DNA from 3 places in the Micromonospora sp. NPDC023888 genome. Region 3 is predicted to be linked to each of the others. Evidence: riboswitches for the same ligand, from Rfam matches in the RefSeq annotation. Region 3 holds a riboswitch; each other region holds the start of a gene.
The links. Region 3 has a riboswitch for S-adenosylmethionine ahead of AB0F61_RS13165 (aminotransferase class V-fold PLP-dependent enzyme). Riboswitches for the same ligand answer to the same signal wherever they lie in the genome.

Region 1: another riboswitch for S-adenosylmethionine. It lies ahead of AB0F61_RS04100 (ABC transporter substrate-binding protein); the one in region 3 lies ahead of AB0F61_RS13165 (aminotransferase class V-fold PLP-dependent enzyme).
Region 2: another riboswitch for S-adenosylmethionine. It lies ahead of thrC (threonine synthase); the one in region 3 lies ahead of AB0F61_RS13165 (aminotransferase class V-fold PLP-dependent enzyme).

What each region holds. Positions count from the first base shown of each region.
Region 1 is NZ_JBEZZW010000003.1:230,216-236,047, reverse strand. It holds gene AB0F61_RS04120 (DUF3224 domain-containing protein) at 1-111, opposite strand, end outside; gene AB0F61_RS04115 (Na+/H+ antiporter) at 410-1,984, shown strand; gene AB0F61_RS04110 (amino acid ABC transporter ATP-binding protein) at 1,999-2,742, opposite strand; gene AB0F61_RS04105 (amino acid ABC transporter permease) at 2,739-3,521, opposite strand; gene AB0F61_RS04100 (ABC transporter substrate-binding protein) at 3,561-4,424, opposite strand; SAM riboswitch class IV at 4,695-4,806, opposite strand; gene AB0F61_RS04095 (amino acid transporter) at 4,892-5,832, opposite strand, start outside.
Region 2 is NZ_JBEZZW010000004.1:265,775-271,606, reverse strand. It holds gene AB0F61_RS05840 (GNAT family N-acetyltransferase) at 1-632, opposite strand, end outside; gene thrC (threonine synthase) at 965-2,251, opposite strand; SAM riboswitch class I at 2,262-2,397, opposite strand; gene AB0F61_RS05830 (hypothetical protein) at 2,482-2,682, opposite strand; gene AB0F61_RS05825 (DMT family transporter) at 2,829-3,797, opposite strand; gene AB0F61_RS05820 (metalloregulator ArsR/SmtB family transcription factor) at 3,889-4,194, shown strand; gene AB0F61_RS05815 (DoxX family protein) at 4,421-4,876, opposite strand; gene AB0F61_RS05810 (DUF4232 domain-containing protein) at 5,403-5,832, shown strand, end outside.
Region 3 is NZ_JBEZZW010000011.1:182,980-188,811, forward strand. It holds gene AB0F61_RS13145 (AI-2E family transporter) at 1-419, opposite strand, end outside; gene AB0F61_RS13150 (co-chaperone GroES) at 526-864, shown strand; gene AB0F61_RS13155 (hypothetical protein) at 956-1,123, shown strand; gene AB0F61_RS13160 (PrsW family intramembrane metalloprotease) at 1,146-2,585, opposite strand; SAM riboswitch class IV at 2,651-2,771, shown strand; gene AB0F61_RS13165 (aminotransferase class V-fold PLP-dependent enzyme) at 2,818-4,086, shown strand; gene AB0F61_RS13170 (FUSC family protein) at 4,098-5,333, opposite strand; gene AB0F61_RS13175 (metal-dependent phosphohydrolase) at 5,440-5,832, shown strand, end outside.

The DNA.
Region 1 (5,832 bases), on a different contig from region 3:
CTGGAAGGTCTTGGTGATCCGCGCCCGGCCGAGCGCGGCCCCCGGGCCTTCGTCGAGCGCCTCCGGCTCGAATGCGGTGACGTCGAACGTTCCGTCCGTCTTCGTGCTCATCTCGCACCCTCTCATCTTGATCGCCTTTATCGCGGAGCAGCCTTGCAGACGGCACTGACATTCCCCGGACGGTGACCCGCGGAAGCCCTGCTCAGTGCTGCCGGCGGGGGCCCAACGGGCATCGGGGCATCTCGCTGCTCGGCCTCCGCGGTGGCGGTGCCCGTTCTCGTGCCACACGGCACGCCCCCGCGCTCGGGCTACGTGGCGACTTGCCGGTTTCCGCCGGAACCAGCCGGCGCGTGCGGTCAGATGGAACCACCGGCGCGTCCGCCGTCGGCCATGGTCCGAGGGGGTACGCGTGGAGGTGCTCGTCCTGATCGTGGTGCTGGGCGCCACCGTCCTGATCGGCACCACCCTCGGCGGCCGGTACCGGGTCGCCCCGCCGGTCCTGCTCATCGCGTTCGGGGTGCTGCTCGGGCTCACGCCGCCGCTGTCCGAGGTGACCCTGGAACCGGACCTGGTGCTGCTGATCTTCCTGCCGGCGATCCTGTACCGGGAGAGCCTCACCATCAGCCTGCGCGAGATCCGGGCCAACCTGCCGGTGATCGGGCTGCTCGCCGTGGTGCTCGTGGTGCTCACCATGGTGACGGTGTCGTTCACCGCGCAGGCGTTCGGCGTGAATTCCGCCGCCGCCTGGGTGCTCGGCGCGGTCCTCGCGCCAACCGACGCCGCAGCGGTCACCGGCCTGGCCAAACGGCTGCCCCGGAAGCTCCTCACCACCCTGCACGCGGAGAGCCTGATCAACGACGGCACCGCGCTCGTGGTCTTCGCAGTGGCCGTGGGCCTGCTCACCGGAGGTGCGAAGCCGGGCGTGCTGGGCGTCAGCGAGGAGTTCGTCGGCGCCAGCGTCGGCGGCGTACTCGCCGGTCTGCTGGTGGGTGCCGCCGTGGTGCTGATCCGCAAGCGGCTCGACGATCCGCTGCGCGAGGGCGCGCTGAGTGTGCTGACACCGTTCGGGGCCTTCCTGCTCGCCGACACCGTGCACGCCAGCGGGGTGCTGGCGGTGGTGGTCGCCGGGCTGGTGCTGGCCTACGCCGGCCCGCGGGTGATCCGCGCCCGGTCCCGGGTGCTGGCGTACGCGTTCTGGGACCTGACCACGTTCCTGATCAACGGCGGGCTGTTCGTCCTGCTCGGCACGCAGATCCCCCGGGCGGTGCGGGGCATCACCAGCACCTCGCCGCAACGGGCGCTGGTGATCGTCGTGGTGGTCACCCTGGTCGTCGTCTCCACCCGGCTGCTCTTCATCTACCTCACCTCCCAGTCGGCGCGGCTGCGGCGTCGCCGGATGGTGGACGACGGCGGGGGTCCGTCCGGCTGGCGGGTGGGGACCGTGGGCGGCTGGTCCGGTTTCCGGGGCGCGGTGTCGCTCGCCGCCGCACTGGCCGTCCCGACGATGACGGTCGCCGGTCAACCGGTGGTCGAACGTGACCTGATCATCTTCGTCACCGCGCTGGTGATCGTGCTGATCATGCTCCTCCAGGGCACCACCCTGCCGCTGGTGGTGCGCTGGGCGGGGCTGACCGGTGACCCGGAACGCGTGGACGAGACCAGGCATGCCCGGCGGCGGGCCACCGAGGCGGGGCTGGCCGCCCTGCCGCAGGTCGCCGCCGAGGTCGGTGCCCGCGAGGAGGCGGTGCGCCGGTTGCAGGCCGAGTACCAACGGCACCTGGCGGACGTCAACGAGACCGGGGGGAACACCGCCGAGGAACGTCGCCTGGAACATCGGCTGCGCCTCGGCGTCCTCGCCCACAAGCGACGGGAGATCACCCGACTGCGGGACAACCGGGAGATCGACGACCTCGTGCTTCAGGAGCTCCAGGCCGCGCTGGACAACGAGGAGATTCGGCTGCTGGGGCGCGGGCCCAACGAATAGGCGGCGGCGCTGGGTCAGAGCACCTGTGCGAGGAACCGGCGCAGCCGAGGATGCTCGGCCCGCTCGAAGATCGCCTCGGGTGGGCCGGACTCCAACACCACGCCCCGGTCCATGAAGGCGACGGTGTCGGCGACCTGCCGGGCGAAGCCCATCTCGTGGGTCACTACCACCATGGTCATGCCGGCGGCGGACAGGTCGGCCATCACCCCGAGGACGCCCTTGACCAACTCCGGGTCGAGCGCCGAGGTGGCCTCATCGAAGAGCATCACCTCGGGGCGCAGCGCCAACGCCCGGGCGATCGCCACCCGCTGCTGCTGACCACCGGAGAGCTGCGCCGGCCGCGCGTCGGCCTTGCCGGCCAACCCCACCAGCTCCAGGTGGTCCCGCGCGACGGTCTCCGCTTCGTCCGCGCCGAGCTTGCGGAGCCGACGCAGCGCGAGGGTGACGTTGCGCAGCACGCTCAGGTGCGGAAAGAGGTTGAAGTGCTGGAAGACCATGCCCACCCGCTGTCGCAGCGCGTCCGGGTCGTCGGACAGCACGCTGCGCCCGTCGAGCAGCACGTCGCCACGGTCCGGCTCGATCAGCCGGTTGATGGTGCGCAGCAGGGTGGACTTGCCCGACCCGGACGGGCCGATCACACAGGCCGTCGCACCGCGCGGCACCGTGAGGTCGACGCCGCGCAGCACCCGGTTCGGTCCGAAGGCGAGGTGCACATCGCGGACGTCGAGGCTGACCGAGGTGGTCGTCACTGTGGTCATCGCCGGTGTCCTTCCGTCGCGGCGTACGCCGATGTGGTGTCGTCGTCCTCGTCCTCGTCGGACGGTGTGGTTGCCGCCCGGCCGTTGCGCAGCCGCCGGTCGATCCAGTTGACGACGTGCGTCAGGGGGACGGTGAGGGCCAGGTAGCAGAGCCCAGCCAGCAGCAGCGCCGACTCGTTGCCGGTGGTGGCTGCGTAGTCCTGCCCGATCCGGAACAGCTCCCGCTGACTTGCCACCAGGCCGAGGAAGTAGACCAGGCTGGAGTCCTTGATCAGGGCGATGAGCTGGTTCACCCAGGCCGGCAGCACCCGCCGGATGCCCTGCGGGATGATCACCAGCCGCATCGCGTCGGCCCAGGAGAAGCCGAGAGCACGGGCACCCTCCAGTTGGGCGGCCTCCACCGACTGGATGCCAGAGCGGAAGATCTCCCCGATGTACGCGGCCGCGATGAGCGACAGCGCCAGGATTCCCAACGGGTAGGGGTCCGGCCCCCAGACCTCCATGCCCAGCGGGGCCAGCCCGACGCCGATCAGCAGGATCGTCGCGGCCGCCGGCAGCCCTCGGAACACGTCGGTGTAGACCCGCGCCGGCCAGCGCAGCCACCGACTGCGGGAGATGCCGGCGACGGCCAACAGCAGGCCCAGCACCGAGCCGAGCAGGGCGGCGGAGACCGCCAGGATCAGCGTGTTGGGCAGCCCGACGGTCAGCATCTCGGGCAGCGCCTCGCGCATCGCGTCGGCGTCGAAGAAGGTCTCCCAGAGGGTGCTCAACGGATCCATCGGTCGCCTCTCCTACCGCCCCGCTCGCTCGTCACCGGTTCAGGACGCGGCCGACGCCGACGCGGTCGGTGCCGGCACCGTGCCGCTGCCCGGCCTGAAGTCCGCCGGGATCGGCCGGCCCGGGTAGTACTGCGTCTGCAACCGGCTCCACGTGCCGTCCGCGATGACCTCGTCGAGGCCCCTGTTCAGCGCCTCGCGCAGCTTGTCGCTGCCCTTGGCCACGGCGTACGCGGTCGGAGCCGGGCTGAGCTGCTTGGCCGCCACGGTGATCTTGCCGTTGCTGTCGGCGGCCGACTTCTCGCCGATCTCGGCCGGGGCGATCCACGCGTCGGCGGTGCCGGCCTTGAGCTGGTTGATCGCGCCGTTGTAGTCCGGGACCCGCACCGGGTCGAGCTGCTTGCCGGTGGCGTAGTCGTCCTGCACGGTGCCCTGCACCACCACGACCCGCTTGCCGGTGAGCTGGTCGAAGCCGGTGATCGGTGAACCGGCCGGAACGTCCAGGCCGAAGTAGCCGAAGTCGTAGCCGTTGCCGAAGTCGACTGTCTTCTTGCGCGCCTCGGTGATGGTGATCGAGGAGCTGCCGACGTCGAACTTGTGGTTGTTGACCTGGGAGAGCAGCGCGGAGAAGTCGGTGCCGACGAACTCCACAGTGAGGCCGAGCTTGCCGGCCACGGCGGTCAGCAGGTCGTTGTCGAAGCCGGTGAACCTGCCGTCCTTGAGGAAGACGTTCGGCGGGGCGTCGGTCAGGGTGCCAGCCCGCAGCACGCCCGGCTGGGCCAGACCGTACGGGTTGGCGGTGGCATCGGACGAGCTGTCGTCGCCGCAGGCGGTGAGCGCGGTGGCGGCCAGGATGGTTGCCGCGCCCAGGGCGGCGGCTCGGGTCAGGGCGGGAAGAAATCGCACGGGTGTCTCCGAAGGCTGGTGTCTCGGCGCGCACAGGCGTGCGCCACCGACGGCACGCCCGATGGGCGTACCGGTGGGAAGAAGTGCGGGAAGGGGTGCGCTAGTGCGTGGTGCCGCGACAGGCGGCGCTGCACATTCGCATCATGTCCACGTGCCGTCGCCGGGTCAGTGCCGGCGCGGGCCAACCGCCGCGGAGTTCCGCGACGTCGGTCGGTGGGGCGGTGCCGAGGATGTGCATGGTTCTCCCGGGTCTGTGCTGACCTGGGTGCCAGGCCACGCTTGCACCGACGTCGTGCCGGTGCCTGGTCTTCACCCGGGGCACCCCACCGCGGAGGAGGGTTGCCGGCCAGCGAGCCGGGGCTTCGCGCTGGCACTCATGACCTGCGGCGAGGTTAGCAGTACGCCCGGGCGGAACGTCCAGTCGTTATGACCACGCTCACCGTGCCCAACGGGTGCCCGGCCGCAGGTCAGCCAGCGTGCACGTGCGGCCGGCGACACGGGTCGGGTTCCTGGCGGCGCAGGATCTCCCGGGTGACCGAGGCGATCGCGCCCTGCCCGAACGCCAGGTAGCGCAGGAAGTTGCGGGTCGGGCCGCCCTCGCTCCACTCGAAGTAGATGTGCGGTCGCCGCCCCGTCCGGTCGCGGATCTCCAGCAGCAGCACGGCCAGCGCGTTGGGCACCGAGGAACTGGTCAGGCTGAGCACCGCGAAGCGGTCGTCGGCCAGGCCGCCGCGTACCAGCAGTTCGGTCTCGAAGTCCGACGGGTCGGTGACGTGCACCTCGACGAAGATCACGTCGCTGTCGTCGGGGAAGTCGTTGTCCGCCATCGTCTGTTTCAACTTGGCGCGGTATTCGGCCTCGTCGTGCCGGTCGGGCTCGTGGGCGACGAGCCGGATGCGCCGTCCGGCACGCTCGTCGATCATCCGGGTGGCGACCGGATCCAACTCGACCCGGTCCACCCGCAGCTCGTAGGCCCGGGAGACCCGGGACAGCAGCGAGACCACGATGATCCCGCCGATGAAACAGGCCGCGATCTTGACGCCGTCGGGGCGTTCCACCACGTTCGCCAGTGTGGTGTAGACGAAGACCACGGCGATGACGCCGAACGCGATGGTGCGACCGCGCTGACGCCGCCGGGCCGCCGCGAGCGTCACCGCCGTCGCCGCCGAGGTGATCAACACCAGCACACCCGTGGCGTACGCGCCACCCTGCGCGTCCACGCTGGCCTCGAAGACGACAGTGATCAGGAAGGCCACCGTGGTGAAGACCAGCACCAGCGGCCGGACGGCCCGCGCCCAGGCCGGTGCCATGCCGTAGCGGGGCAGGTAGCGGGGGACGAGGTTGAGCAGACCGGCCATCGCCGACGCTCCCGCGAACCAGAGGATCCCGATTGTGGACAGGTCGTAGA
Region 2 (5,832 bases), on a different contig from region 3:
CCCATCGGCGCGTCCGTGAGCAGCCGGCCGTCCAGGTAGGCGATGTCGGCGACGTACTCCTGCGGGGCTGCCCCCTGCCAGCAGACCGACCGGTAGCCCTCGGCTCGCGGCCGGGCCTCGGCCAGCGCCGCCCGCAGCGCGACCCGGTCGATCGCGTCGACGTCGAGCCGGCGACGCACCTCGGTGAGGGCGGGCTGGGCGCCGGTGGCGGCGGCGAACGCGTCGCCCGCCGCGCTTCGGGCTGGCCCGTCGGGCAGCGCGGAGACGGCCATCGCGACCACCCGCTTGCGGCCGTTCTCGCGCAGGAGGCGTACCCCGTGCTCGTGCAGCGCCCGGCCGACGCCCCGCCGCCGCAGCTCGGGATGCACCGTCAGTTCGGCGGTGGCGTTGTCGGTGTTGTCGAGGTAGGGCAGGTCCAGCTGGAGGTAACCGGCCGGGACCCCGTCGAGCCGAGCCAGCGCCCAGAGCGACCTGGTGCCGGGCATCGGCGTGTGGAACAACGCGTCGAAGCGTCGCCGGCAGAAGGGTGGGAGGTCCGGCAGATCGACGTCGTGGGCCGCCACGCCGATCAGGTACGCCTCGTCGACGGCGGCTCGGTCGGCGCCGTCGAACGTCGCGATGGTGATGCTCATGCCGCTGAGCGTGCGCCCGGGAAAGCGATCGGGCCAGCGAATTATTCGCTGGCCCGATCGAACGTGGTCGGGAGGGACACTCGCACAACGCCTCCGGCGTTGGGTCGCAAGAACTTCAAAAGTCTTCGGCGAAATGCCCTCCCGCACGGAGCATCTTGCGCCGTCCGGTTCCTGCCGTCAAGTCCGCAGGGGCGGGTTTTCCATACTCACAGCGAAACCCCAGTTACACGTTTGATCCACTCGGGTTTCCTGAGAACGGGGTGTCCGGGCCGGGCGATTACCGCGGCTTCCAGGAACCCGAGTGGATCAACGGGCCGACCCGGCGGGCCGGGTCAGCCGAGGAGGCCGGCGTCGCGGGCGGCGCGCAGCGAGGGCTTGATGTGGTGGGTCGGTCCGACCTGGCCGGCCACCGCGTCGACGGTCTTCAGACCCTCGCCGGTGTTGAACACGACGGTCTCCGCCGTCGGGTCGAGCCGACCGGATTCGACAAGCTTGCGGAGCACCGCCACGGTCACCCCGCCTGCGGTTTCGGCGAAGACACCTGTGGTGCGGGCCAGATCGCGGATGCCGGCGCGGATCTCGTCGTCGTCGGCGTACTCCATCCAGCCGCCGGTGCGGCGGACCGCCTCCAGGGCGTAGACGCCGGCGGCCGGGTCGCCGATGTTCAGCGACTTGGCGATGCCGGTGGGCTTGACCGGGATGATCGTGTCGCTGTCGTCGTGCAGCGCGACGGCGATCGGGTTGCAGCCGGCGGACTGCGCTCCGAAGACCTTCCAGCCGCCGGCCGGCGCCTCGACCAGGCCGATCTCCACCAGCTCGGAGAACGCCTTGTCGATCTTGGTGAGCAGTTCGCCGCTGGCCATCGGGATGACCACCTGCGCCGGGATGCGCCAGCCGAGCTGCTCGGCCACCTCGTAGCCGAGGGTCTTGGACCCCTCCGCGTAGTACGGCCGGACGTTCACGTTGACGAACGCGGTGTCCTCGAATTCGTCGGTCTCCACCAGCTCGCCGCAGAGCCGGTTGACGTCGTCGTAGGAGCCGTCGATGGCGACCAGCTCGCCGCCGTAGACGGCGGTGGTGATGACCTTGCCCTGCTCCAGGTCGCTGGGGATGAAGACCACCGACGGCACCCCCGCACGGGCGGCGTGCGCGGCCACCGAGTTGGCCAGGTTGCCCGTCGACGCGCAGGCGAACCGGGTGAAACCGAGCGCCTTCGCGGCGGTGAGCGCCACCGAGACGACCCGGTCCTTGAACGAGTGGGTCGGGTTGCCGCTGTCGTCCTTGACCCACAGCGGTGCGGTGATGCCCAGCTCGGCGGCGAGGCGCGGGGCCGCCACCAGCGGGGTCAGCCCCGGGTCGAGGGTGACCCGGGTGGCCGGGTCCTGACCGGCGGGGAGCAGTGCGGCGTAGCGCCAGATGTTCTCCGGGCCGGCCTCGATCTGCTCGCGGGTGACGGTGGCCAGTGCGGCGGTGTCGTAGTCGACCTCAAGCGGGCCGAAACACTCGTAGCAGGCGTGCTGGGCGACGAGCGGGTAACGGGCCGAGCAGGCACGACAGACCAGTGCGCGGGCGGGGCTGGCGGAGGTGTCGATGCCGGAGGCGGCGAGCGTCGACGTCATGTCGAGAGTCCTCTCATCTTTCCCCACATCGCACCGTGCGGCGGGGACGGAATTGGCACCTGCCCCGCGGGTCGCTCAGCGATGAGCGCGCGGGGTGGTTGCCGGGGCGTCGTCGGGCCGTATCCCTCAGCCCCTCTGGATGAGGTATGCAGTTGTGCAGTCGAGTCTAGGCAACTATGTCCGCCGCCTCTACCGCGGATCCCACGCTGTGAGCCGAGCAACTCAGCCAGTTACCGGCGGCGGCGCTTCCCGAGATAGATCGTCACGGCACCGAAGGCGACAAGCACCGCCACCAGAATCCAGCCGGCGACCGCGATGGCGCCACCGGTGGGCCGCCCGTCCCCGGCGACCAGCCATATCGCACCCCACACGAGGACGAGCCCGGTCATGACGGACACCAGGACGACCACGGCGCGCTGCACGGGGCTCATCGGCTGCTCTCGATCGACGTCACGACGATGCCCCTCGCTGGATGGCCGACCGCACGATCGGTGGCAGGGGCAGGCGGCTCATCGTGCCACGGATGCGCCGCCGCTATCTCCCCCGCCGCTGGGGCGTGGGACGACGGCGGGTGGGGTCAGCGGGCGCTCACCGCGACGGGGTCGACCACCGCGACCTGGTCGGTGATCGCGGTCGACCGCGGCGACGGCGAAGGCCGGGTCCGCGCCCTGGTGGCGAGGTTCGCGGCGACAAGCGCACCGATGGTGATGGCGGCCCCGGCCAGCTCGATCGGCTCCGGGCGGTAGCCGCGGGCGATCTGCACCGCGAAGGTGGTGACCGGGACCAGGTTCATGAACAGCGCGGCGTTGGCGGCACCGAGCCGCTGCACACCGGTGTTCCAGGCCAGGACCGCGACCACCGCGCCGATGACCACGGCGTACGCCAGTTGTGGGGTGACCGCCGCGAGGTCGGCGGCGGCCGGCGCGTGCTGCCAGCCGACGGCGTCCGCGCCGATGCTCGCGGCCAGCATGGCCGCCGTGCCGGCGAGCGCGGTCAGGGTCGTGAAGCGCAGCGGCGACCAGTCGCCGAACCGGCTGGCACCGTGCGTGTAGATGCCCCAGCCGAGCACCGCGCCGATCATCATCAGCCCACCGAGACCGAACTGGCCGAGCCCGGCCAGGCTCCCGCGGGTGATCACCAGGCCGACTCCGAGGAGCGCCACCAGGGAGAGGGCCAGCAGGAGCGGCTTCGGCCGTACGCCGTCACGGGCCCAGCGGACCAACTGGGTGATCAGCGGGGTGGTGGCCACGAAGAGGGCGATCTGCTGCGGGGCGGCGTGTTCGAGCGCGAGGTTGGTGAGCACGTTGAAGCCGGCGAAGCCGACCACGCCGAGCAGCAGGATCTCGCCCGTCCGGCCGCCGTGGCGCAGCGCGCCGGCACCTTCGCGCAGCAGCAGGATGGCGACCAGGACGACGCTGGCGAGCAGGTAGCGGGCGGTGGTCAGGTTGAGTGGGTCGACCCGGGTCAGGGCACTGGCCAGGACCGGGAACATCACGCCCCAGCCGAGCACGGCGAGCAGAGGATAGGCGGCGGCACGGGGTCGCATGGTCAACTCCAATGTTCGAGTATCGTCGAACCAACGACACCGACCATAGGGTGTTGTTCGATAGTTGTCGAACAAGGGTTACACTGGTCACATGGAGCCGCACGAACCCGACCTGACCGACGTACCGGTCACCACAGTGCTTGCCGCACTCGCCGACGACGTGCGGCTACAGATCGTGCGGGCGCTTGTCGAGGGCGGCGAGGCGACCTGCGGCAGCTTCGACTTCGGCGTCTCCAAGGCGACCCGCAGCCACCACCTCAAGGTGCTGCGCGAGGCCGGCCTGACCCGCACCCGGGCCGCCGGCACCAGCCGCCTGGTCCGACTCCGCCGCGACGAGCTGGACAAGCTCTACCCGGGCCTGCTGGACGCGGTCCTCGGCACGCGCACGCCGGCCTGACGCTCCCGCTTCGCCGCCCCCAGCTCTCGCCCTTCGCCCCCCGGCGCTCGCGGGGCGGGTGAGACCTGCCACCCGCGCACGCTATGGAGCTGAATCGTTCACGACATCAGCGCAGAGCCGGGTTCCGCTACACCCCGGGCAGACAGACCACTCCGGGGGCGACCCCCGACCGGACGCGTCGCCGGAGCCACCTCGTCGAGGCCCCGGCGACGCGGTACGGGTGCGGTCAAACGACCATCGAGCCGGGCTCGGCCACCGGCACCGCTGGAACGGACCGAACGTCGCGGCGACGGGCGAGCAGGTTGTCGAGCGCCCAGGAACCCGGGCCGAGGGCCGCGACCAGCAGGAACGACCAGCAGAAGAGCGCCGACAGCTCACCACCGTTGCGCAGGGGCAGCACATGATCCGGTTGGTGCACGACGAAGTAGGCGTACGCCATCGAGCCGGATGCGAGAAGAGCGGCGGGTCGGGTGAAGAGCCCGGCCAGCACCAGGGTGCCGCAGACCAGCTGGATCAGCGCGGCCCACCAGCCCGGCCAGGTGCCGAGCGCTATCGCCTCACCGGTCATCGGGTTGCCGCCGAACAACCCGAAGACCGAGGTGAGGCCGTGCAACGTGAACAGCAGGCCGATCACGATGCGGAACAGGGACAGGGTCGGCCCGCCGAGCCGAGGAACGTTCATCGGTACCTCCATCGAAGGAATCTGATCCCTTCAATGTGAGGCATGAAACCATCGAAGTTTATAAATTCCTTGTCAGTGGGAAAGTCCCCGGTCGGAATGTACCGGCGGCCGCGGCCCCGCGTCGAGCGTTCTCGGCGACGCAAGGCCGCCTCCACGCCTCTGAGCTGCGACTACTCCCAAATTCCGGCAGCTTCGTCCGCCGTGGGCACGCTCCCATACTGTGGGTACCGCAGGTCGAGCCGCCCGGTTCGGGCGGTCAGCTCGGGCTCGGCCAGCTCTCCTGCGCCGACCACGGAGGCGCACTCGCAAGGCCCGACCATCACGGTTGAGACCTGCGCGACCACGCTGGGGCGTTCACGACCGGTGGTGACCGACCGTGGGGACAAGGACTGCCGGTACCGGGTGATGACGCAGACGATTCAGCTCCAAAGGCACCCGAAGAGGTCCTCCCACCGACGTGGCGGCAGAGGGGACCCCGGGCAGGGCCGGGCGACGGTGAGCCGCCCACGTACGCGAGGATCGCCACATGATCTCCCGCAACAGGGCAGCACCACGTCGGGCCAGCAGGGCGTTCGTGGCGCTCGCGTCAGCGCTCACGCTCGGCGCCTGTGTACCGGCCGATCATCGGGGCCAGGGCGGGGACCCTCCGAGCCCGCCGCCGACGCCGCCGAGCCGGTCCACGAGCACCGACCCGCCGGTCGAGTGCCCGGCCTCCGGTGTCCGGATCCGCTCCACCGGCGGGGACGCCGCAATGGGCCTACGCGCCCTCGGCTTGGAGCTGGTCAACTGCGGTGACCGCCCCTACCAGCTCAACGGGTACCCGGTGCTGCACGTGTTCGACGAGCAGCACGAGCCGATCATGCTGCGCGTGGTCAACGGCGGCAAGGAGATCACTTCGGGCTTCGACCAACCGCCCCGGAAGCTCACCCTCGCCCCGAACGAACGGGCCACTGCCG
Region 3 (5,832 bases):
GCGATGGCCAGCGGAATGATCACGATCTTGACGGTGCTGACGATCCTGAGCAGGGCCCAGGCGACCACACCGATCACGATCAGCCGCCAGCACCAGGCGGCGGCGATCCGCAGCCCGTGCGGGACGTCGGCGTCGTCTCGGCTGGAGGTCGAGCTGTGCAGGTCCACCGGAGGTTCCGCGCCGACGACGGTGGCCGTCGGTGGCGCGGCCGGTCCGGGAACGGCAGGCGACGCCACCTGGGTCGCCTCCGACACGTCGCTCACCGCATCACCCGCCACGCCCTCGTCGGTGCGCGCGGATGCGGACTCCTGTCGCGCCTGGTAGGCGCGACGAAGCCGCCCGCGTACCCGCTCGAAGCGGCTCAAGCGCACCTCCTGGCAGTGAAACCGGCCCGCCCACGACAACAGGTCGGACAGCATACGTCCGTTCCCGACACCGTAGGGCAGTTCCGCCACACAATGCCCAGACCACCACCGGCGTAACCACAAGCGGACCCGCCGTCGGCCACACGGTAGCGTCTGCGGCGTGACCGCCGACAATGATCTGGACGCCGGCCTGCCGATCCGCCTGCTGCACGACCGCGTACTCGTGCGGATGGAGGGCGGCGAGGGCGAGCGTCGCTCCACCGCCGGCATCGTCATCCCGGCGACCGCCCAGGTCGGCAAGCGCCTCGCCTGGGCCACCGCGGTCGGGGTGGGGCCGAACGTGCGCGCCATCGTCTCCGGCGACCGGGTGCTCTTCGACCCGGACGACCGCTCCGAGGTCGAGCTGCACGGCCGCGGGTACGTGCTGCTGCGCGAACGCGACGTGCACGCGGTGGCCGCCGAGCGGATCGAGAACGACCCCACCGGCCTCTACCTCTGACCTACCCCCCGGCCACCGGGCCGCGCCGCGCATCGTTTGCCGGGCCGCACGACGGGAAGCCATCCGGCGACCGTGGCCCTGGGGAGGGACGATGCCAGTATTCGTGAAGAAGCTGTTGACCTGGGGCAGTGTCGCGTTCCTGATCTACTTCATGGCCTTCCGGCCGGACGGTGCCGCACAGATCTTCAAGGCCATCGGGGCTGCGCTGATGGCGATGTTCCAGGGCTTCGGTGACTTTCTCACCTCGCTGATGACCTGACGCCGCCGGCCGGCGCCCGCCGTCAGGGGTGACCCGGCGGCCACGGCGCCGTCGAGCGCAGGCCGGGCCAGCCGGGCGGGGCATAGCCCACCGGAGGCGGTGGCGCCGGGGCCAGCACCACCGGGATCGGCACCACCGGCTCGTCCGGCGCGTCCACCGGACGCTGCGTACCGTCCGGGAAGCGCAGGTGGTAGCGGCTGCCGTCCCAGACCCCCGTCGGGGCCTGCGGGTCCCGGCCGACGAAGAACGACCGGTACGCGCCGATCGCGTCGAGCAACTCCCGCTCCTCCCGCGCGGTCCGTTCCTGGTCGGCGGGCTTGCGATCCAGGCCGCGCAGCGAGCCGTCGCGCAGCAGGGCCAATCGGGTGGCGGCGGACTGGTACCCGCGCATCGCCCGCACCCCGGCGTCGCCGGCCACCCGCCGCGCCCAACTGCGGGCCGCGTGCCGCCGGCCCAGACTGCTCAGCGCGGCCACCTCGGGCGGGCTCAGCCAGCCGGCGCGTACGTAGTCCGGCAGGGTCCGCTCGGTGAGCCGCCCCTCCCAGGCGCGCAGCCACACCGCGAAACCCACAGTGCCGAAGAAGACCGGCACCATCAGGCCCAGGAAGCCGTACAGCATGATCAACGGCTCGCCGGTGGCCTGGGTCAGCGTGGGCAGCAGGTTCCACGTGCCGTGCAACATCATCGCCAGCAGCAGGCCGGCGACCGGGGCGAGCACCCGGACCCGCCGGTCGGCCGTCCGCGCCGCGATGCCCAGCCCCACACCGGTCATCGAGGTGAAGAGCGGATGGGCGAACCCGAACAGCAGGATCCGCAGGATGAAGATCGCGATGACCTGGTTGATGCCGGTCACCGGGCCGTACCGGTCGGCTCCGGACGCGAAGCCCACCCCACCCAGGTAGAGGATGTTCTCCACCATGGCGAAACCGACAGCGGACAGGCCGCAGTAGACCAGGCCGTCGGTGATCCCGGACCACTCCCGCCGCCGGAAGACCAGCAGCAGGATCGGGCCCAGCGCCTTGGTCAACTCCTCGATGAACGGCGCCACAAGCACACCGGTGAGCGCGTCGGGCAGCCCCCAGTCGGCGAACCGGTTGGCGGCGAAGTCGTTGACCGTGAGCGAGGCGGCGGTGGAGACGAACGCGCCCCAGGCGAAGCAGAAGATCAGATACTTCAACGGCTCCGGTTCGTACCGGTCCAGCCAGAGGAAGCAGGCGACAAGCACCGGCACCGGCAGGATGGCGGCGGCCACCCCGATCAGCAGGGCCTGCACGCCGAGCGACCGGCCGAGCGTGAAGACCATGAACACCGCGCAGGCGGCGATGAGCACCACCACCCCGGCCAACGCCAGGAAACGCCGCCGGCCCGGCCGGCGCAGCGGCATCCGGGGCGCCTGGCCGACGGACGGGGCCGCGGGCGCGGGCGACGACGGCAGGGGCGTACCGGGCGGGGTGTCGGCCATGCGGTCAGCGTAGCCATCCTCCGCCGGCTGGTCCGGTCGCCTCGGTTGCCGCTATGCTGCCGACAGGTCACGAGTGCCAGCGTTCAGCCCCGGCTTGCTGGCCGGCAACCCTCGTCGAGTTCGCGGTGGGGTGCCCCGGGTGATGACCGGGCCCAGCCCGATCGGTGTGCTGGGCAAGCGCGGACCCCGTCCCGATGCCGCACCCGGGGTCCCTGACCCCGGAGGTTCCGGCATGTCCGTCACCCTCGTTCCCTCGCTGCCCGCCCTGCCCGCCGTCGCGCCCGCGTCGTCGGCGCCGCTCGACGTCCTCGGCGTGCCGGGTGAGATCAACCTGGACTACGCGGCGAGCGCACCGTGCGCGCGGGCCGCCGCCGACGCGGTGGCTGAGCTGCTGCCCTGGTACGCCAGCGTGCATCGTGGCGCGGGCGCGCTGTCGCGGCGCTGCACCCTCGCCTACGAGCAGGCCCGGCAGACGGTAGGTGACTTCTTCGGCGTCCGCGCCGACGATCACGTGATCTTCACCCGCAACACCACCGACGCGCTCAACCTGCTGGCGCGGTCGCTGCCGGCCGGCACCACAGTGGTCACCTTCGCGGGCGAGCACCACGCCAACCTGCTGCCCTGGCCGCGCGGTTCGGTGCGGCTGCCGGTGCCCGCCGATCCCGCCGGGGCGGTACGCGACCTTGCCGCCGCCCTCACCGAGCTGCGCCGGGGCAACAGCCCGGCGCTGCCGGTGCTGGTCGCGGTTACCGGTGCGAGCAACGTGACAGGTGAGCGGTGGCCGGTCGCCGAGCTGGCCCGGGTGGCGCACCGGCACGGTGCCCGGATCGTGCTCGATGCCGCGCAGCTAGCCCCGCACGCCCCGGTCGACCTCCTCGCGCTCGACGTCGACTACCTGGCCGTGTCCGGCCACAAGCTGTACGCGCCGTTCGGTGCGGGCGTGCTGATCGGCCGGGCGGACTGGCTGGACGCCGCCCCGCCGTACCTGGCGGGTGGCGGCGCCACCAGCCACGTCGGCCCGGCCACCCACGACGTGACCTGGGCAACCGGTCCGGCCCGGCATGAGGGTGGCACCCCGAACCTGCTCGGCGCGGTCGCGCTGGCGGCCGTGTGCGCGGCGCTCGGCGCGGCGGACCGGGTCGCGCTCGCCGCCCGCGAGCAGGCGCTGCTGGCGCGTCTGCGGGCCGGCATCGAGGCGCTGCCGCACGTGGTGGAGCTGCGCACCTTCGGCCCGGACGCGCCCCGGGTCGGCATCGTCTCGTTCGTGGTCGCCGGCTGGGACTCCGCCGACGTGGCCGCGCGGCTGTCCACCGCGCACCGGATCGGCGTACGCGACGGGTTGTTCTGTGCCCACCCGCTGGCCCGGCGGCTGCTCGCCGAGGCGGCGGGACGGACCGGCCGACGGGACCTGCCGCCCACGGCGTTGCGCGCCAGCATCGGCCTGGGCAGCACCGTCGACCAGGTGGACCAACTGCTCACGGCGCTCGCCGAGCTGGGCTGAGGCGGCTGCGGTCAGCCGACGGGCGGGGCGGTCGGTGGTTTCGGCGCCCCGCCCGGCTCAGCCGGCTCACCCATCGGCCGCTCCTGCTCCCCGAAGGCGGTGCGGATCCACCGGTTCGCCTCCTCCTGCTCGATCCCGGAGGCCACCAGCAGGTCGCTGGCGGTGGTCCGGATCTGGGCGACGACCACGCTGCCGGAGAAGCCGACGCCGGCGCCGTACGCCCGCCCGGCCTCGCTGACCGCGCGCAGTGACCGCTCCCGGGCCTTCTCCGGTTCCTCGCCGGCGGCGAACTCGTGTTTGAGCAGCCGGACCGACTCGGCGAGGTGGCCGATCGCGTCCGGCATCGGGTCCGGCACCGGCTCCTCGTCCTCGATCAACGTGACGGACCGGCGGATCAGCGTGCCGGTGTTGCGCATCGCCCGGTCGATCGGGTCGGCCGCCTCCGCGTAGTGGATCAACTCGCTGCGGCGGTGCCAGCGGGCCGGGGAGAGGGTGGCGGTCTCCTTCGCCCCCTCGATCGCCTCGGACAACGTGTTCAGTTCATCCTTGTTGTTGCGCAGCCGATCCAGGGCCCGCTGGACACTGGCGCGGTCCCGGCTGCGCAACCCGTCCGCGGTGACGTCGAGCTGGGCGGCGAGCAGGTCGAGCGCCGGCCGGGCGGCCCGGTTGATCACCCGGAGCGGGTTCAGCGGCAGCAGCAGGGCGGTCACCAGGAGCGCGACGCCACCACCGAGAAAGGCGTCCACGAAGCGCGGGATCTCCAGATTCTGGGTGGACGGGCTCAGCGTCACGATCAGCACCGCCGTGGCCGCCGCCTGGATGACGATGGCGACGCTCGCCCCGGCGAAGATCGTGAACAGGATCGCGACGGTGACCACCAGGCCGAGCTGCCAGGCCCCGGTGCCGAGCAGGTAGATCAGGAAGTCGCCGATGGCGACACCGATCCCCACCCCGACGATCAGCTCCACGGTGCGGCGGAACCGCTGGCCGACCGACGCGGCCAGGGTGCCGACCGCGGAGATCGGCGCGAAGACCGGTTGCGGGTTGCCGAGCACCTTGTGCGAGATGAGGTACGCCAGCCCGGCGGCCAGCCCCGCCTGCAGGGCCAGTCCGCCGGCCATCCGCACCCGGTGCAGCCGGTCGTGCAGGGTGGCCCGGCCACGATGCCGCAGTTGCTCGGTGGCCTCGGCGATGCGCGCCCCGTCGACGTCCACCAACCCGTCACGCAACGGGGCGCGTCGCACCATCGGAGGTCTCTTGTCCCGGGCCACCGCCATGGGCGCGACTACCCCGGACAGGCCGGCTGAATCCTTCGGCGTCGCGCGCCGTGGCCGGATGCGGCAGACTCGGCCGGTGGTCGATCTGCTGGAGCGGTGGCGGGCGGCAGCCCGGGGTGCTGGTGTGAAGCCGGGCGCGGGGTGGACCCGGGCCGGGGAGCGGCTGCTCGACCGGTGGCGGGAGCCGCACCGGCACTACCACACGGTGGCCCACCTGACGGCGGTGCTCGACGTGGTGGACGAGCACGCCGAGCTGGCCGACCGGGCCGACCTCGTCCGGCTGGCGGCCTGGTGGCACGACGCGGTCTACGACCCGCGGGCCACGGGTGCCGCCAACGAAGAGGACAGCGCCGCGCTGGCCGAGAGCGTGCTCACCGGGCTCGGGGTGCCGGTGCCCACGGCGGCCGAGGTACGCCGGCTGGTGCTGCTGACCGCCGGGCACGTGGTGGGTCCGGACGACCGGGACGGC